Regions from separate parts of the Streptomyces sp. NBC_00259 genome, predicted to be linked through region 1. Evidence: riboswitches for the same ligand, from Rfam matches in the RefSeq annotation. Region 1 holds a riboswitch; each other region holds the start of a gene.
The links. A riboswitch is a leader RNA that binds a small molecule or an ion and turns the genes downstream of it on or off. The one in region 1 is predicted to bind cyclic di-AMP.

Region 1 (6,312 bases):
CTGGCGGACGACTTCCTGATCATGGAGTCCCTCCGTACGGTCCACGTCCTGAACGCACCGTCACCGGCGGCGACGGCGTCCCTCCCGATCGGCCGTGAGGTGGCCAGACGGGCTCTCGCGCACCTGACGGATGCGTGACGCGCACCACCCGGGGACCGGGCGGGCCGCCGTACAATCGGGGCATTGTGTCTGAGTCCGAGAACGTCGTCACCGAAGGTCCCCGCGTGTCCTCCCCCCGTACCGTCACCGTCCGCCCCAAGGGCGAGCCGCGCTTCCCCGGCGGCCCCGCCGCGGATCCCGCCGGATCGCACCACGAGCGTCGGATCCGCAGCTTCCAGCCGCGCCGGAGCCGGGTGACCACCGGGCAGGGCGAGGCCCTGCAGCGGCTCTGGCCGGTCTGGGGCCTGGACATCGACGGGCTGCGCACCCTCGACCTGGGCGAGATGTTCGACGGGCTGCCGGTCGTCCTGGAGATCGGCTTCGGGATGGGCGAGGCGACCGCGCGGATGGCCGAGGCCGACCCCGGCACCGGCATCCTCGCCGTCGACGTCCACACGCCCGGCCAGGGCAATCTGCTCGGCCTCGCGGACCGGGCGGGGCTGACCAACGTGCGCGTGGCCAACGGTGACGCGATCATCCTGCTGCGCGAGATGCTCGCCCCCGACGCGCTCGACGGACTGCGGGTGTACTTCCCGGACCCCTGGCCCAAGAAGCGCCACCACAAGCGCCGGCTGATCCAGCCCGAGTTCCTCACCCTCGCCGCGAGCCGGATGAAGCCGGGTGCGGTCCTGCACTGCGCGACCGACTGGGAGCCGTACGCCGAGCAGATGCTCGAGGTCCTCACCGCCCACCCCGACTTCGACAACACCGAACCGGCCGGCGGCTACGCTCCCCGTCCGGCGTTCCGCCCCCTGACCCGCTTCGAGGGCCAGGGCCTCGACAAGGGCCACGTGGTGCACGACCTGCTCTTCCGCCGCGCGGGCTGACCGCGCCGGCTGATCGCGCGGGCTGACCGCGCCGGGCCGGGCGGCGGCGCCGCACGGACGCTGTGGACCATGGCCGGAGGAAGCCCAACGGCGGTATCGCCGTCGCGCGGTGTCGGTGGTGCTCGTTAGGGTCGTCTGGTGTCCGACTGGTCCCCGCAGCCGCAACAGGCCGCCCGCCCCGACGTTCCGACGTTCGACGAACAGCCGCTGTTCGACGCCGTACCGGAGCGTGCGCGCTGGCGGTACAAGCCGCGCCGTGACTTCTGGCGCAGCAAGGCCGTGCGCGCCGGGACCCTGATCACCCTGCTCGCGCTGTCCGGTCTGGTCATCCTGGCGCTGGTGCGCGAACAGACCGGTACGGAGGGCTTCCTCGTCGGCCTCGGCCTCGCCGTGCTGCCGGTACCGCTGCTGATGGCGGCGTTCCGCTGGCTGGACCGCGTCGAGCCGGGCCCCTGGCGGAACCTCCTCTTCGCCTTCGCCTGGGGCGCCTGCGCGGCCGCCCTCGTCGCGATCATCGCGAACTCGTTCGCGACCCAGTGGATAGCCACGGCCACGGCCGACCCCTCGCACGCGGACACGATCGGCGCAACCGTCATCGCCCCCGTGGTCGAGGAGAGCGCCAAGGCGACGGCCGTGCTGCTCATCTTCCTCTTCCGAAGACGGGACTTCACCGGCGTCGTCGACGGAGTCGTCGTCGCCGGCTTCACCGCGACCGGCTTCGCCTTCACCGAGAACATCCTGTATCTCGGCACCGCCTTCGGGGAGGACCAGCAGATCGGCACGTCCGGTTTCGCCTCCGTCACGGCCGCGACCTTCTTCGTACGGATCGTGATGTCGCCGTTCGCCCATCCGCTCTTCACCGTGCTGACGGGCATCGGCTTCGGCCTCGCCGCCGCCGGCGCACAGCGCCGGAAGTTCCGCAGGACCGTACTGCCCCTGCTCGGCCTCGTCCTCTCCATCGGCATGCACGCGTTGTGGAACGGCTCAGGGGTGTTCGGCCCGTGGGGCTTCTACGCCGTGTACGCGGCGTTCATGGTGCCGGCCTTCGGCCTGCTGACCTGGCTGGCGGTCTGGACCCGGCAGCGCGAACTGCGCACGGTCGCGGCCGAACTGCCCGCGTACGCGGCAGCGGGCTGGCTCGCCCCGGCCGAGCCGCACGCCCTGTCGTCCATGCGGGCCCGCACGATGGCCCGCGACATGGCGGGCCGTACGCACGGCCGGGAGGCCGCCCGCGCCGTCTCCGAGTACGAGGTCTTCGCGACCTCCCTGGCCTTTCTGCGGCACCGGGCCCATCGGGGCGCGGCGGGCACGGACTTCGTCGCCCGTGAGCAGGAGCTGCTCCACCACCTCTGGCAGCGCAGGGACGTGGCGGGCCCGGCCCTGACGTACGCGGCCCGCGCGACGGGCCGGGTCTGGCAGCCGCCCCCGTATCTGGACTACGGGGGCTACAACCCGTATCGCGGCTAGGGCCTTCGGGGCCGTCCTCGCGGCATGGCGTCCGGGCAGGGCAGACCGGCGACCCAGGCGTCGGGGGGAGTGCGCCAGGGCCGCCGGCGACTTGGGGGAGGACGAGCACGCGTACGAGCACGCGTCCTCGTACGCACACGGGTGCGGCCCGGTCCGGCGAGAACCGGAACCGGGCCGCGGCCCCGGGCCGGAAGCCGACCCGGAGGAGCACGCAGAGGGAGATGCCTTCAGGCGGAAGGGCCCTCAGAGGGAGAGGCCTCCGGACGCAGAGGTCCTCGGCCGGAAAGCCCTCGGACGGACAGACCCCCGGACGCAGAGACCCTCAGCGGAAGGCCCTCAGACAGAGAGGCCCTTGCCGCGCAGCCACGCCGCCGGGTCCACGCCGTCGCCGCCCGCCGTGTGCACCTCCAGGTGCAGGTGCGGGCCGGTGACGTTGCCGGTGGCGCCGACGCGCCCGATGGTCTCGGACGTGGAGACCTTCTGCCCCACGCCGACGGTCATCGACGACAGGTGGCAGTACCAGACCTCGCTGCCGTCCTCGAGCTCCAGCACGATGCGGTAGCCGTACGAACCGGACCAGCCCGCCGACTTGATGGTCCCGCCGTGAACGGCCTTGACGGGCGTACCGGTCGGGGCCGCGAAGTCGAGACCCGTGTGGTAGCCGGAGGACCACATGGAACCGGACTGCCCGAAGGTGGAGGTGAGCGTGTACGACGAGGTCGGCAGCGAGTAGCTCGCGGCGAGCTTGGCGAGGCGCTCGGCCTCCGCCTTGCGCGCGGCCTCGGCCTCGGCCTCGGCCTTCGCCTCGGCAGCCACTTCGGCGGCCTCGGTCTGCTGCTTCTTCGCCTCGGCGGCTGCCTTCTCCGCGGCGGCCTTCTCGGCGGCCGCCTTCACCTCGGCCTCGGCAGCGGCCCGCTGCTGATCGGCCTGCTGGAGGATCCGGGCGCGCAGCGCCTCGCCCGCGTCACCGGCGCCCTCGGCGCCGTCCGCCGCCGTCTGGGAGGCGGCGAAGGCGGTGAGCGGCGCGTCGTTCCCGTCCTCCTGGTCGGAGTCGTCCGACATGAAGGAGCCCACGCCGGGAAGGGATCCGGGATCCGGGAGGTTGTCCGTGATGGCGTCGGGGAGCGAGATGGAGACGGCCGGCTTGTCCTGCGCGGTGGCGATGCCACCCGCGCCGACCGCGGCTATGACGCCGACGCCGAGAACGGTGGAACTCCGGGCCAGTCCGTTGCGCTGCTTGACGACGCGGTGCCTGCCACGGACCGGACGGACCGATTCCTCGGTCGGGTTCCACTCCTCCGCCCCGGTGGCCGGTGTCCACTGGTCGCTGGGGACCCACTGTGTGGTGGGAGGCTCCTGGAGGGCAGGCTCGTTTGACGCCACGGAGGCGTGCTCCTTTCCTTCCTTCTCGCCTACCGGGTTAGCTGACGGGTTCGGAGCAGGAAGGTCTCCTACGAGCACGACGTAGTGCCCGATTCACCCCAATTGGTGGTTCCCCGGTTCCCTTGCGGAATTCGGCGCATGCGCACGGTGCCGTCTCTTGCGACGGCTGGGACGACCGCGCTGCGTTATCGAACGTTAATAGACACCGAGGTCGGATTCCAAGCTGTTCCCACTGATCGTTAACGACGTTGGCCTGGACTTACCAGCAACAAGAGGATCGAATCGGGCAAGTTGACCAACCCTCGATCCACTCCACTTTCCTGACGGTCTATCAAATGTTATGCGGAGCGGTGTCCTTCGATCACGGTCCGTGGCGCCCCCTCCACCGCAGGGGTCACGGGACGACGGGCATCGTCCTGCGCCGCTCCGGCTGGCGCTCCCCCGGCCGCCCGACCGCGAGCAGCGCCATGTCATCCGTCGACCTGCCGCGCGTATGCCGCCGTACGTCCTCGACGACCGCGTCCAGCAGCTCCTCCGGCCCGGGAAAGATCCGGCCGCTCAGCCGTGTGCGCGGATCGTAGAAGGCACCCTGCTTGTCACGCGCCTCCGACAGTCCGTCCGTATAGAGGAGGAGCGTGGCGCCGGGCAGGTAGGGGGTCTCGTACGCCCGGTCCGGCCACGCGTCCAGATCGCCCATGCCGAGCGGCAGGGCGCGCTCGGGCGGCTCCAGCACGTCCAGCCCACCGTCCGCGCCCAGCAGCAGCGGCGGCGGATGACCCCGGTTGACCATCCTGACCAGGCCGCTCCCGTGCGGGATCTCCGCGAGCACCGCGGTGGTGAAACCCTCGAACGCGTCGAACCCGGAGCGCCCCGTGCCCGCACGCGCCAGCGCCCGCTCCAGCCGCTGGGCGACACCCTCCAGCGAGGACTCCTGCTCTGCGGCCTCCCGGAACGCCCCGAGCACCACGGCCACCGCCTCGACCGCGTCCAGTCCCTTCCCTCGTACGTCGCCGACGACCAGCCGCACCCCGTGGGGAGTCTCCTGCACGGCATACAGGTCTCCCCCGATGAAGGCGTCCCGCTGCGCCGCCTCGTACCGCGCCGCGACCAGCAGCCCGCCGATCCGTTCGTCCGGCGTGGGCAGAACGGCGCGCTGCGCGGCCTCCGCGATGACCCGCGCCGACGCGAGGCGCTCGCCGCTGCGGCGTACGACCTGATTGATGAAGAGGGCCAGCACGGAGACCGTGAACACGGTCAGCAGCTCCGTCACGGCCGGGATCTCGCTGGTCCTGCTGTTGTACGCGTGGAGTCCTGCCACCGTCGCGACGGAGGCGACGCCCGTGAGCAGCGTGTAGAGGGCGGAGAAGAAGGGAGCGGCGACCAGCGGCGCCGCGGCGAAGAGGGGCGAGGCGGTGAACGACTCCGGGGTGCCCAGATCGAAGAAGACCCCGGTCACGATCAGCAGCACCGGCAACGCTCCGACGACCCTGCGGCCACCGTTGCGCCGCGGTCGTTCGTCGCGTTCTCGTTGCCCCACCAGTGGTCTCCTGCCAGGTCCGCCCGGCTGCGGACGGTACCGCGCCCTCTCCAGGCTGGCCGTAACCGCACCGCACGACGAATCGCCATCGGCCAACCGGACCAGCGGGCCGGCGGCTGTGCCATTTTGCCCCTGGCCGTGCCGTTGTGCCGTGCCGTTGTGCCACGCCGTTGTGGCCAATGCCGCTGTCCGTGCTGTCGGCGGGCTGTCCGGCCGTGCCGACGCCACCAGGGGGCCCTCCTGGTGACACCACCACACGTGGCGCGCCTCAGTCGTCGCTGAGGTTGCGCTCCGCGTACATCGTGATCGCATCGCGGACGAAGACCGCCGTTCCGTCCCCGTGCCGGTCGTAGTTCGCCGTGAAGCGCGGATCGGCGACGTACATCTCACCGAGCCCGATGACGTACGACCTGGTCGGTGCGGCCGTCACCGACAGCCACTCGCAGTGCCGCTGCGCGATCGCCTGAACCTCGTCGCTGTCCGGCGCGAGCCCGTCCTTCAGAGCCTGGCCGAAATCGCGGGCGATCGCGAGCTGACGGTCCTGGAACGCCTTCTTCTCCTGCGCGCTCAGCGAGCGCCACCAGCGGTCGCCCTTCTCGTACGCCTCGCGGCCCCAGCGCTGGGTGACCTCCTCCTCGTACCGGGTGTGGTCGAAGCCGTCGAAGACTTCTTCCGCCATGAGTTCCTCTCCCTTCTCCGTGCGGTCGAGAGTGGTCCGCACCGAGGCGATCTGTCGCCCGATGCGCTCCCGCTCCTGCTCCAGCAGCCCCAGATGGGCACGCAGGGCGGCGGCCGTGTCCCGCTGCCCCTCCAGGGCCTGCGCGATCGCCGGCAGCCCGAGACCCAGCTCGCGCAGCAGCAGAATCCGCTGCAGCCGGATCAGGGCGTCCTGGTCGTAGTAGCGGTAACCGTTGCCGCCGACGCGGCTGGGTGCGAGCA
Region 2 (6,312 bases), 3.3 Mb from region 1:
CCGGATGCGGGACGACTCCGATGTGATCGAGCGCTGGGTCACGGTGACCCACGTCGGGGAGGGGCCCGCACTGGAGCTGCTGCGCGCCGACGCGGCCGTCTGGACGCTGCCGCCGCGCGAGCGCCGCCGGCTCTCCCAGCTGCACGGCCGATGGGCCGCCGAGTCCCGGCTCGTACGGACCGAGCTCACGTACGGGGAGACGCTGATCGGCTCGCGCCGGGGTCACACCGGGCATCAGCACCTGCCGTGGGTCGCCGTCGACGACGGCACGGCCACGGAGGAGTCCGGGGAGGTGTACGGCTGCGCCCTCGGCTGGTCGGGATCCTGGCGCATCGCCGTGCACCAGCTGCCCGACGGCCAGGTGCAGATCAGCGGCGGCGCCGGCCACGACGACTCCGGACTGCTGCGGCTCGCACCCGGTGAGTCGTACGTCTCACCCGTGTTCGCCGGGCTGTGGAGCGAGGGGGGATTCGGCGGCGCGAGCCGGTCCTGGCATGCCTGGCAGCTCGCCCACGTCCTTCCCGGGGCCGGGGACTCGCGCCCGGTCCTCTACAACTCCTGGGAGGCGACCGGCTTCGACATCTCCGAGGAGCAGCAGCGCGCGCTGGCGGCCCGGGCCGCCCGGATGGGGGTGGAGCTCTTCGTCGTGGACGACGCGTGGTTCGGGCGGCGGACGAGCGACCGGGCCGGGCTCGGGGACTGGACACCGAATCCCGACCGCTTCCCCCGGGGGCTGAAGCCGCTCGCCGACGAGGTGCACGCGCGGGGAATGGCGTTCGGGATCTGGGTCGAGCCGGAGATGGTGAACGCCGACAGCGATCTGTACCGGGCGCACCCGGACTGGGTGCAGCACCACCGGGGGCGGACCCGGACCGAGTTCCGTCATCAGCTGGTGCTGAACCTCGCCCGCGGGGACGTCCAGGAGTACCTCTGGGAGCGGCTGGACACGCTGCTGTCCTCGACGCCCGTCGACTATGTGAAGTGGGACTTCAACCGCTGCTTCACGGACGCGGGCTGGCCCGGGGAGCCGTACCCGCAGAAGCTGTGGGTCGAGCACGTCCACGCGCTCTACGCCCTGCTGGACCGGCTGCGGGCCGCGCACCCCGAGGTCGCCTTCGAGAGCTGCTCGGGCGGCGGGGGCCGGATCGACCTGGGGATCCTCTCCCGCACCGACCAGGTGTGGACCTCCGACAACACCGACCCGCTGGACCGGCTCGCCATCCAGCACGGCTTCGGGCAGCTGCACCCGGCGAGAGTGATGGCCGCATGGGTCACGGACAGCCCGAACGTCCAGCTCAACGGAAGGGTCAGCACCCTGCGCTTCCGGTTCGTGAGCGCCATGGCCGGGGTGCTCGGCATCGGCGGCGACCTCACCGCATGGAGCGAGGACGAGCTGACCGAGGCGCGTGACTGGGTGGAGCTCTACAAGAAGATCAGACCGGTCGTCCAGCACGGCGAGCTGTACCGGCTGCGGCCGCCGGCGGGCGGGCTGAGCGCGGTGCAGTATCTGCGCGGGGACGAGGCCGTCGTACTGGCCTGGCTGCAGTCCCAGCACCACGGAGAGCTTCCGCCGCGGCTCCGGCTGCGCGGGCTCGACCCGTCGGCGGAGTACGAGTGCCTGGACACCGGCCGCCTCCACCGGGGCGCCGTCCTCCTCCATCACGGCTTCTCCACCGGCCTGAGGGGTGACCTCGACGCGATGGTCCTCCGCCTGCGCCGCCGGGCCTGACCATCGCGCCGGGCCCGGCGGAACGCCGGGCCGTCTGACGGTGGCGCCGGGCCTGGCGGGACGCCGGGCGGAGGTCCTCGACCGGGTTCGAGGGCAACTCGGCCTGCGCCGTGGCGAGTTCCGGGGAGCGGCGGTCGAATTGCTGAATTCACCTGTTGTTCGGAATTGGTTCCGCACACGGAAAGGGCTCGCCTTTTCGCGGCCACTCGCGCCATTGGATGCATTCCGTCGCTAATGAGCGATGTGTCCGGATTGGGCGTTTTTGTATAACGCGCCCCGGTTGAATAGGGGATGGGGATCCGCCCGTGAGCGGGATCATATCCGTGACGTTCTGTGGTGGTGCACCGCGGCCGGACCCCCTTGTCCCCTGGGAAATCGAAGATCCGTAATCCACGCAGCGTGACCGGGAAATGTGCGCTGATATCCGGTAGGGGGATTCCCGGGGGGAATAGACGGCTTGTTCACTTCGACCCGGCTCGCTTACGGTCACCGCAATCCGGTCGGAACGCCCAATCCTGCCGCCGTCCGGAATATCGCACCCACCCACGTGTGGCAGGAGCGGGGGACCCAGGTAGTACGCCGTCCGGAGCCCCGGACGGCTTGGGGTGAAGTCGCGCGAGTCGCGCGGCCGGGCAGCTCCAGCCCGAACCCGACAGCTCACCTCGCAGGCGGCGGAGAGGAATTCGCCATGCCCGGTAAGGGTAAGCATCGCCGTCCGAGGACCAGCCCGTTCACGCGCGGATTCGTCGCCGCAGGAACGGGCGGGGCCGCCATCGCACTCCCGCTCATGGGTGCCGCCGGTGCGCACGCCGCCGAGAAGTCCGCGCCCGTCGCAGCCCCCGAGCGGGTCGCCTCGGTCGCTCACAAGGCCGTCACCCCGCAGGCGCCGCAGGCTCCCAAGGCGCCGAAGCCGTACACGGTCGTGGCCGGTGACTACCTCTCCAAGATCGCCGATGAGCACAACGTCAGCGGCGGCTGGAAGAAGCTGTACGCCGACAACCGCGCCGCCGTCGGTACGGACCCCTCGCTGATCCACCCGGGTCTGAAGCTCGTCCTCGGCGGCAAGGCGACGGCCCAGGGTGAGGCGAAGGCCCAGCCGAAGCCCGAGCGGAAGGCCGCGGCCCCGGCCAAGAAGGCGCCCGCCGACAAGGCCGCCGCCAAGGCCGAGAAGGCGGAGAAGGCCCAGAAGGCCGTGAAGGCCGAGAAGTCGTCCGCTTCCGTCGAGCGTGCCTCCCGCACCGCCGACCGCGCCGCCGGTGCCGCGGCCGCTCCGGCCGCTGCCCAGGCCCCCGCGCCCTCGGGCTTCTTCGCCCCGGTCACCAGTGGCATCGGCACCGCGTACAAGACCGCCGGTGCCATGTGGTCCAGCGGCTACCACACCGGTGTCGACTTCGTCGCCTCCACGGGGACGTCCGTGAAGTCGGTCGGCCCGGGCACCGTCGTCTCGGCCGGCTGGAGCGGTGCGTACGGCAACGAGGTCGTCATCAAGCACGGCGACGGAACGTACTCGCAGTACGCCCATCTCTCGCAGCTCTCCGTCGCGTCCGGCGACGGTGTCACCGGCGGCCAGCAGATCGGGCTGTCCGGCTCCACCGGCAACTCCTCCGGCCCGCACCTGCACTTCGAGATCCGGACGAGCCCGAGCTACGGCTCGGACATCGACCCGCTGGCCTACCTGCGCCAGCACGGTGTCTCGATCTGACGCACCTGACACGGCGTCCCGAACCTGACGCCGCGCGACTCCGTCCGTCGGCCCCGCGCAGGGGCCGGCGGACGCCCGCGTTTTCGCGGGTCTCCGCCTATTCCCGCTTTGCCGAAAACTGACCTGGTGGTCTATATCACGCCCCGTCAACCCCTCCCTACGGTGGCGTAGGTCACTTCTCACCGGGAAAGATGGCTCGACGTGGCAGACGATTCGCGATCAAGAACAAAGGGCTCATTCGGGTCGTACGCGGCGATCGGTGACAGCTTCACCGAGGGGGTCGGAGACGCGGGACCCGGCGGACAGTTCGTCGGATGGGCGGACCGCCTCGCGGTCCTGCTGGACGACCGCGTACCGGAACACACCTTCCGCTACGCCAATCTCGCCGTACGCGGCAGGCTCCTGGACCAGATCGTCGAGGAACAGGTCCCGCGCGCGAAGGAACTCGCCCCCGACCTGGTGACGTTCTGCGCGGGCGGCAACGACATCATCCGGCCCGGCACCGACCCCGACGACGTCGCGGAGCGCTTCGAACGGGCGGTCGCCGAACTCGCCACCTCCGTCGGCACCGTCATGGTGACGACCGGGTTCGACACCCGCGACGTGCCCGTCCTGCGCCATCTGCGCGGCAAGATCGCCACGTACACCGCGCACGTCCGCGCCATCGCCGACCGCTACGACTGCCCCGTCCTCGACCTCTGGTCGCTCAAGTCCGTCCAGGACAGACGTGCCTGGGACGACGACCGGCTGCATCTCTCGGCCGAGGGCCACACGCGTGTGGCACTGCGCGCCGCCCAGGTGCTCGGCGTGGACGTGCCCGCGGACCCGGACCAGCCGTGGCCGCCGCTGCCGCCGCGCGGCACGCTCGAAGTCCGCCGCGACGACATCCAATGGGCGCGCGAGTACCTCGTGCCGTGGATCGGCCGTCGGCTCCGGGGCGAATCGTCCGGCGACCATGTGGAGCCCAAGCGCCCGGACCTGCTTCCGCTCTGAGTTCCTTCGCTGCGGGCACGTCTCTACGCGGAGGCGGGGATCCTCTCCAGGACCCCGCCCGCGAACACGTCGTACAGCGGCAGCGACTCCAGATGGACATAGCCGATGTGGCAGTCGCACACCGCGAGCGGGCAGGCGCGCGGTCGCAGCGCCGCCCTGTACGAGCCGTCGTAGAGATTGCCCAGCTCGGCCGGGACGAAGTGGCAGCGCCGCACCGTCCCGTCACCGTCGACCGAGATCACCGACTCGCCCGTACGGCACGGCAGACCGGCCGAGCGGTGCGGATGGCGGCTGTACGGGAAGAGGGGGTCGAGGGCCGTCCAGCGGGCGGCCTCCTCGTCCGTGTAGTCACGCCCCTCCGCCGCGTTGACCCACAGATAGACGTGCTCCGGGAGATCGGCCCGCAGCCGGCGGGCGGCCTCCAGATGCTCCTCGAAGCCGACGATCCCGACACTGAACCTGATGCCGCGCGCCGACAGTTCACGGCACTTGCCGAGGAAGCGGTCGTACGGCGTCTGCCCCGGGTGGTACGTGCACCACAGCGCGAGGGTGTCCGGATCGGCCTCCGCCAGCCAGTCCGTACGGCAGCTCAGATTCGTCTGGATGGCCACGCGGCGGATGTGCGGCAGCCGGGACAGCTCGGCCAGCGTGCGCCGGTACCAGGAGCGCACCAGGCCCTCGCCCCAGGGCGTGAAGAGCACCGACAGCCGGTCCTCCGGCTGCCGCGCCGCCGCCCAGCCCGCGAACCGCTCCAGCGCGTCACGGTCGGCCCGCAGCTGCTCCCGGCTGTCACGGCGCTTGGCGAACGGGCAGTAGGGGCAGTCGTAGTCGCAGGAGGCCAGCGGCCCCCGGTACAGCACGGTCAGGTCCATGCGCGTCTCACTTCGCCTCGTACGCGGCCATCGCGGCCCGTACGGCGGGCGAGAACAGCGCGGGACCCAGGGCGTCGGAGTACGCCAGCCCCTCCGGAGTGAGGCGCAGCAGTCCGCCGTTCTCCTCCAGCCAGCCGCGATCGGCGAAGGCGGCCAGCTCGGCCGGGAAGTCGTCCGCCGGAGCGGTGCCGAACCGCGTCCGGTACTCGGCCACCTCCATACCTCGCGCCTGCAACAGCGACTGGAGCAGATGGCGGCGCCGCGCCTCGTCGGTGTCGATCCGCCGGCCGACCTCGGCACGCGTGAAGTCCTCCGTGGCCGTGTAGTCGTCGATGATCGTGCGTATCCGGCGCATGTCGACGGCGTAGTCGAAGGAGTAGTGCAGCCCCGACGTGTACGAACGCGCCCCGCAGCCGAGGCCGATCATGCCGTCGGTCTGGCAGGCGTGGTCGTCCGGGCCGCCGAGTGCCGCGTCCGGACCGCCGGTGCGGCGGAACATGCGCATCGACACCTGCTCGTACCCGTTCGCCAGCAGGTGCTCACGGCCGTACCGGTACAGACGCAGCCGCTGCTCGTCCCAGACGGTGTCGAGGTCCGTGCCGGTCCCCGGCTCCGTACCCGTGCCGTCGAGGCGGCCGAGCCCGGTCAACGGCCGCACATAGAGGGGGTAGAGATACAGCTCCTCGGGCCGCCAGGCGAGCGCCGCGTCGAGCGAACGGCGCCAGGTCGCCTCCGTCTGGCCGTCGATGCCGTAGATCAGGTCGATGTTGAGGACGGGGATCGCTGTGTCCCGGATGCGGGAGAGCGCGGCCTCGACATCGGCGCGCCGCTGCGGGCGGACGGCGGCCCTCGCCTCGTCGTCGACGAAGCTCTGGACGCCGATGCTCAGCCGGGTCGTCCCGCGCTCGGCGAGCACGGCGAGCCGGTCGGCGGTCGCGGTGGCCGGTGAGGTCTCCACCGAGAACGGCACCGCGCGCAGGTCGGCGCCCATTCGCCGCTCCGCGATGTCGCAGAGC
Region 3 (6,312 bases), 560 kb from region 1:
CCGACGAGCGGCGCGACCGTGGCGACCTTGCGGTCCTGATCGATGGTGGTGACCCGGCCGGTGAGTACCTCGGCCTTGGGCAGCACGCGTCGCAGCGGGACGACGACGTGCCGCGGCGAGATGCTGCCGGCGGCGGCTTCGGGGAGGAAGGGCTGGTACGTCATGTACGACCGCGGGTCGACGACCGTGACGGTCGCCTCCCCGTACCGCATCTTCTTCAGAATGCGACGAGCTGCGTACAGGCCTACGTACCCACCGCCTACTACGAGGATCCTGGGACGCTCCGTGGTGCTCATGCCATCGAGTATCCACCCCCCTCAGGGGGGTCGCTCGTGAGCCCCTTCACAAGCACCTACGGACCCTCTGCTACACTCCGCGGCCCACGTGACCCAGGTCATGGCACACACAGGGAACCACCGTGTGACGGGAGACGTTGTCAAGGCCTCCTGAGCTGGCCCCACGCTGCATCGGAAAGATGAACCACCGACCCGATTCACATGGCCGTAACGCGACGGGAACCTGCCGGAGTGCGGATGCACAGGCCGAGTTGGGCAGGAAAACAGGCCCGGAGGGCCGTCTGAGAGCAGTTTCGACGGCCGACCGGGCCCAAATCCTTGTGAAGAACTTCACGAAGTTTCTCGCGGCGCACCCTCAGCGGGGTGCTCCAGGGACGATTCGGGGGCGCTCCAGGGGTGCTTCAGGGGTGCTTCAGACCAGGGAGAGGGCGATCCCGTCGAGGATGTCGTGCTCCGAGACGACGACCTCCTCGACCCCGGCGCGCTCCATGATCGCCAGCAGCACCAGGGCACCGGCGGTGATCACGTCCACCCGTCCCGGATGCATCACCGGGATCGCCGCGCGCTCGTCGTGCGTCGAGGCGAGCAGCCGCCGGGTGATCCCGGCGACCTGGTCGCGGGAGATCCGGGAGTGGTGGATGGCCTCGGAGTCGTACGCGTCGAGACCGAGCGCGATCCCGGCGACGGTGGTCACCGAGCCGGCCAGGCCGACCAGAGTGCTCGCCTCGCGGATCGGCACCGTCTCCTCGGCGAGGTCCAGCGCGGCCTCGACGTCCGCGCGGATCGCCGCGATCTCGTCCGACGACGGCGGATCCTGGCGGACGTGCCGCTCGGTCAGCCGTACGCAGCCGATGTCGACCGACCGGGCCGCCTCGACCTGCCCACGGCCGATGACGAACTCGGTCGAGCCGCCGCCGATGTCCACGACCAGCCGCTCCTCGTGGCCGGGCAGTTCCTTGGTGGCGCCGTTGAAGGAGAACTCGGCCTCCTGGTCCCCGCTGATCACCTCGGGCTCGACGCCGAGGATGCCGACCACGCCGTTCACGAAGTCGTCGCGGTTCTCGGCGTCCCGGGAGGCGGAGGTGGCCACGAAGCGGATCCTCTCCACACCGTGGGACTTCATGATCTCCGCGTACTCCCGGCAGGCGGCGAAGGTGCGCTCCAGCGCCTCGGGGGCGAGGCGGCCGGTGCGGTCGACGCCCTGACCGAGCCGGACGATGGTCATCCGCCGGTCCAGCTCCGTCAGTTCACCGGTGGACGGGTCGATGTCGGCGATCAGCAGACGGATCGAGTTCGTACCGCAGTCGACGGCGGCGACCCGGGTCACTGCTCGTCCCCCCGGACGTCGCCGGAGCCGCCGTCGGCACCGGACTCCCGCGTCCCGTCCGTCACCGGGCTCACACAGGGGCCCTTCGCCCACCACTCCGGCAGCATCGCGATCGCCTCGTCGCCCAGCGGGTTCACCCCGGGGCCGGCCGCCAGCGAGTGGCCGACCAGGACGTGCAGGCACTTCACCCGGTCCGGCATCCCGCCGGCGCTCGGGAAGCCCTTCAGCTCCTCGATCGCGTCACGGCGCGCGATGTAGTCCTCGTGCGCCGCCCGGTACGCCGCCGCCAGCTCGGGGTCGGCCGCCAGGCGCTCGGTCATCTCCTTCATGACGCCGTTCGCCTCCAGCGTGCCGATGGCCGAGGCCGCACGCGGGCACGTCAGGTAGTACAGCGTCGGGAACGGCGTACCGTCCTCCAGCCGCGGCGCCGTCTCCACCACGTCCGGATTGCCGCACGGGCAGCGGTGGGCGATCGCGCGCAGACCGCGCGGCGGGCGGCCGAGCTGCTCCTGGAACGCGGCGATGTCCGCCGCGGTGGGCGGGGTGTGCTCGGTGGTCGGCGGGGGCGTTTGCATGGATGTGTCTGTCTCTTCGTTCGGTCTGTGGCTTGGCCGGGGCTGGGCTAGCGGGGCGCGTCGGCCCGGTCGACACCGTCCCAGACGTTCGAGTACCAGGGCCTGCTGACCCCGTCCTCGTCGGTCCGGGGCTTCTGGCCGGCCCGCGGATCGACCACGATGTAGCCGGTCTCGCCCGGCCTGACCATGTGCAGGTGCTCGCGGGCCAGCCGCATGACGTACGCGTCGTCCCTCAGACGGGCCCTCTCGTCGCGCAGCCGTTCCACGCGCTCCCGGGCCGCGGCCGCGAGCCGCTCCTGCTCGGCGATCTCGTTCTGCTGCGACACGTACTGCCGCATCGGATACGCGAGCGCGACGATCATCGAGCAGACGACGAGCGCGAGGAAGGCCGCCCGGCCGGTGAGCCGCGAGCGCCGGGCCTGGCGACGGGTCTGCGAGCGGTAGACGCGGGCGGCGGTCTGCTCGCCGAGCAGCCGCAGCCTGGTCGCGGTGGAGAACCGGTCCCGGGCCATGTGTGCGCCTCCCCATTACGTGCGTACGTCCCCGCACACGGTACGGGACCGCGTGCGGGGACGTACGTATCTACCGGTGTGCGGGCTCAGCCCTTGAAGCGCGGGAACGCGCTGCGGCCGGCGTACTCCGCCGCGTCGTCGAGGATCTCCTCGATGCGCAGCAGCTGGTTGTACTTGGCGACGCGCTCGGAGCGGGCCGGGGCGCCGGTCTTGATCTGGCCGCAGTTGGTGGCGACGGCCAGGTCGGCGATGGTGACGTCCTCGGTCTCGCCGGAGCGGTGGGACATCATGCACTTGAAGCCGCTGCGCTGGGCCAGCTCGACGGCGTCCAGGGTCTCGGTCAGCGAACCGATCTGGTTGACCTTGACCAGGAGCGCGTTGGCGGCGCCGTCCTCGATGCCGCGGGCGAGGCGCTCCGGGTTGGTGACGAACAGGTCGTCGCCGACCAGCTGCACCTTGGAGCCGAGCTTGTCGGTGATGACCTTCCAGCCGGCCCAGTCGTCCTCGAACAGCGGGTCCTCGATGGAGACCAGCGGGTAGGCGGCGACGAGCTCCTCGTAGTACTCGGTCATCTCGGCGGCCGAGCGGGACTTGCCCTCGAACTCGTAGGAGCCGTCCTTGTAGAACTCGGAGGCGGCGACGTCGAGCGCGAGCGCGATGTCCTTGCCGGGCGCGTAGCCGGCCTGCTTGATGGCCTCGAGGATGAGGTCGAGGGCCTCACGGTTGGAGCCGAGGTTCGGGGCGAAGCCGCCCTCGTCGCCGAGGCCGGTCGACAGGCCCTTCTCCTTCAGCACCTTCTTGAGGGTGTGGTAGACCTCGGTGCCCCAGCGCAGGGCCTCGGAGAAGGACTCCGCGCCGACGGGCGCGATCATGAACTCCTGGATGTCCACGTTGGAGTCGGCGTGCGAGCCGCCGTTCAGGATGTTCATCATCGGAACGGGCAGCAGGTGCGCGTTCGGGCCGCCGAGGTAGCGGAACAGCGGGAGGTCGGAGGCCTCGGACGCGGCGTGCGCGACGGCGAGGGAGACACCGAGGATGGCGTTGGCGCCGAGGGAGGACTTGTCCGGGGTGGCGTCCAGGTCGAACATCGCCTGGTCGATCAGGCGCTGCTCGGTGGCGTCGTACCCGACGAGCTCCGGGCCGATCTGCTCGATGACGGCGAGGACGGCCTTCTCGACACCCTTGCCCATGTAGCGGTTCTGGTCACCGTCGCGGAGCTCGAGGGCCTCGAACGCACCGGTGGACGCACCGGACGGAACGGCAGCACGGCCGGTGCTGCCGTCGTCGAGGCCGACCTCGACCTCGACCGTGGGGTTGCCTCGGGAGTCCAGGATTTCCCGGGCTACGACGACGTCGATGGACGGCACGAGCATCTCCTTCTGGGATGTGACGCTGAATGTGACGCAAGCGGAGCAGGGTCAGTGCAGGGTCTCTTTGGCCTTGCGACAAGAGCCTAACCGCCCTACGGGCATCGGCCTGCCGCTGCCCGCCCCGTGGGACGAAAAAGGGGAACAAAGAGACAGAAACCCCGGCCCGGCGCGTACGGGGGATGGCGCGCCGGGCCGGGGAGCCGGGGGACGGGGGTGCGGACCCGTCAGCTCAGGTGGAGCTTCTGGCCGGGGTGAATGACGTTCGCGTCCTCGACGATGTCCTTGTTCAGCGCGAACAGCTTCTGCCAGCCGCCCTTGACCTTCTCGGCCTCGGCGATCTTGCTGAGGGTGTCGCCGGCCTTGACCGTGTACTCGCCGTCGCCCTTCTTGACCGGGGCGGCGGGGCGCTCGGAGCGGGTGGTCGGGACCTCGGCGCGCTTCGGGGCGGGGGCCTTGGCCTTGGGCTCGGCCTTCGGGGCGGCCTTGGGGGCAGCCGGGGCGGCACCGTTGTACGCGGCGTCGGACAGGCCCGTGCCGCAGTGCGGCCAGGCACCCTTGCCCTGGCCGTCGAGGACCTTCTCGGCTATCTCGATCTGCTGGGCCTTCGAGGCCTGGGCGGCGGTCTGGGCGTAGGCGGTGCCGCCGTACGCGGCCCAGGTGGAGGCCGAGAACTGCAGGCCGCCGTAGTAGCCGTTGCCGGTGTTGATCGACCAGTTGCCGCCGGACTCGCACTGGGCGACGGCGTCCCACTCGGAGGCGGTGGCGGCGGACGCGGTACCGGAAGCCATCAGCGGGGCGGCGATGGCCGCACCGGTGACACCGGCGAGCGTGGCGATACGAGTGGCCTTGGACGGGCGACGGTGCTTGCCCTTGCCGGAAAGCAGCATGGAACTTCTCCTCACCGACGCCTGCGAGGTGAGCTGTCGGGTTCGGGCCATGTGAGTTGCCCGGCCGCGCGAGGTTCGCGCGGCTCCACCCCAAGCCGGTTCCGCCCCAAAGGGCGGGCCCGGCACTTACCTTGGGTCCCCCGCTCCTGCCTTCGGCGCTTGCGCGACGACTGTTCCCGGCGGCCGCCGGCAGGATTCGGCGTGCGGTCGTCGGGGCCCGCGTTGCGAGCGGTTCAGACCGTAAACGCACTTCTCCCCGATGTTCAAAGTCGAACATCGGGGAGAAACCACACCTATTTGACGCGGAGAGATGTCCGTTTTCGCAGGTGAGAGGCGCGATGACCGGAGTTGACCGACGAGACGCGCCAGTTGACATGAAGAGACTCATGTCTCACTTGCGCAGAACCGGACATAAGCGCCCGAACTACTCCTTCAACTGCCCCTGCCCCAGGCCCAGATCGAGGCTCTGGCCAGGAAGGATGAGATCGGCGTCGGAGCCGACGACCTCCTGGTTCGCCTCATAGAGGGCGGGCCACCCGCCGGGCACCTCGTTCACGTCGGCGATCGACCACAGGTTGTCGCCGGGGCGGACGGTGTACTCATCTCCCGCGGCGACGCCGTCTCGTGCCGATGCGTCATCTCGTGAGGCATGACGACCGGAATTACGGTCATTGCCCGAATTGCCCGCCTCGTCCTCATCGGCGGGGCCACCGCGGTGCTTTCCGGAGCCCGTGTCCGCGGCTGCGTCCTCGCCGCCCGAGGCATCCGCGCCCTTGCCGGAGCCTGCCGGGGCGGAAGGCTCGTCCGAGGTGTCCGCGGGCTTCTCGGCCGTCGGCGAACCGTTCGAGGCACCGGAACCGGACGAGGCTGGGGTGTCGGTGTCCGGCGCGGGCGTCGTGCCCGCCCCGTCGCCGAAGGAGGGGCTCTTCGTGCCACCGTTCTGCGGCGTGGCGGAGGCGTCCCCGCCGGCGGGCTCGGCGCCGCCCCCCAGGAGGCCGGTGACGAGACCGGTGATCTCCCCGCAGCTCGGCCAGGCGGAGTCGCCCTGGGCGGACAGCACCGCCTCGGCCACCGTGATCTGCTGGGCGCGGCTTGCGAGGTCGGCGCGCGGCGCGTAGGCCGTACCGCCGTACGCCTCCCAGGTCTCCTGGGACATCTGCAGGCCGCCGTAGTAACCGTTGCCGAGGTCGGCGCTCCACACACCGCCGCTCTCACAGTCGGCGACGCGGTCCCAGGTGGCGGAGTCCGCGGCGGAGGCGGCGCCTGCGCCGAGCAGCGGGATGGCGATGGCCGATCCGGTCACCCCTGCCGCGACGATGAGAGCGGGGGCCTGACGAGGTCGGCG

Region 2: linked by a shared signal. The riboswitch ahead of OG766_RS31575 (M23 family metallopeptidase) and the one ahead of OG766_RS16520 (M23 family metallopeptidase) in region 1 are both predicted to bind cyclic di-AMP.
Region 3: linked by a shared signal. The riboswitch ahead of OG766_RS14065 (LysM peptidoglycan-binding domain-containing protein) and the one ahead of OG766_RS16520 (M23 family metallopeptidase) in region 1 are both predicted to bind cyclic di-AMP.

What each region holds. Positions count from the first base shown of each region.
Region 1 is NZ_CP108080.1:3,701,223-3,707,534, forward strand. Features, by position in the region: gene lhgO (L-2-hydroxyglutarate oxidase) at 1-138, shown strand, start outside; gene trmB (tRNA (guanosine(46)-N7)-methyltransferase TrmB) at 225-986, shown strand; gene OG766_RS16515 (PrsW family intramembrane metalloprotease) at 1,125-2,453, shown strand; gene OG766_RS16520 (M23 family metallopeptidase) at 2,790-3,836, opposite strand; cyclic di-AMP (ydaO/yuaA leader) riboswitch at 3,848-3,983, opposite strand; gene OG766_RS16525 (PP2C family protein-serine/threonine phosphatase) at 4,231-5,373, opposite strand; gene OG766_RS16530 (MerR family transcriptional regulator) at 5,642-6,312, opposite strand, start outside.
Region 2 is NZ_CP108080.1:7,037,201-7,043,512, forward strand. Features, by position in the region: gene OG766_RS31570 (alpha-galactosidase) at 1-1,729, shown strand, start outside; cyclic di-AMP (ydaO/yuaA leader) riboswitch at 2,260-2,413, shown strand; gene OG766_RS31575 (M23 family metallopeptidase) at 2,418-3,431, shown strand; gene OG766_RS31580 (SGNH/GDSL hydrolase family protein) at 3,633-4,424, shown strand; gene OG766_RS31585 (STM4011 family radical SAM protein) at 4,448-5,296, opposite strand; gene OG766_RS31590 (STM4012 family radical SAM protein) at 5,304-6,312, opposite strand, start outside.
Region 3 is NZ_CP108080.1:3,141,718-3,148,029, forward strand. Features, by position in the region: gene OG766_RS14040 (NAD(P)/FAD-dependent oxidoreductase) at 1-296, opposite strand, end outside; gene OG766_RS14045 (Ppx/GppA phosphatase family protein) at 709-1,623, opposite strand; gene OG766_RS14050 (DUF501 domain-containing protein) at 1,620-2,198, opposite strand; gene OG766_RS14055 (FtsB family cell division protein) at 2,246-2,710, opposite strand; gene eno (phosphopyruvate hydratase) at 2,797-4,077, opposite strand; gene OG766_RS14065 (LysM peptidoglycan-binding domain-containing protein) at 4,305-4,967, opposite strand; cyclic di-AMP (ydaO/yuaA leader) riboswitch at 4,971-5,135, opposite strand; gene OG766_RS14070 (transglycosylase family protein) at 5,392-6,312, opposite strand, start outside.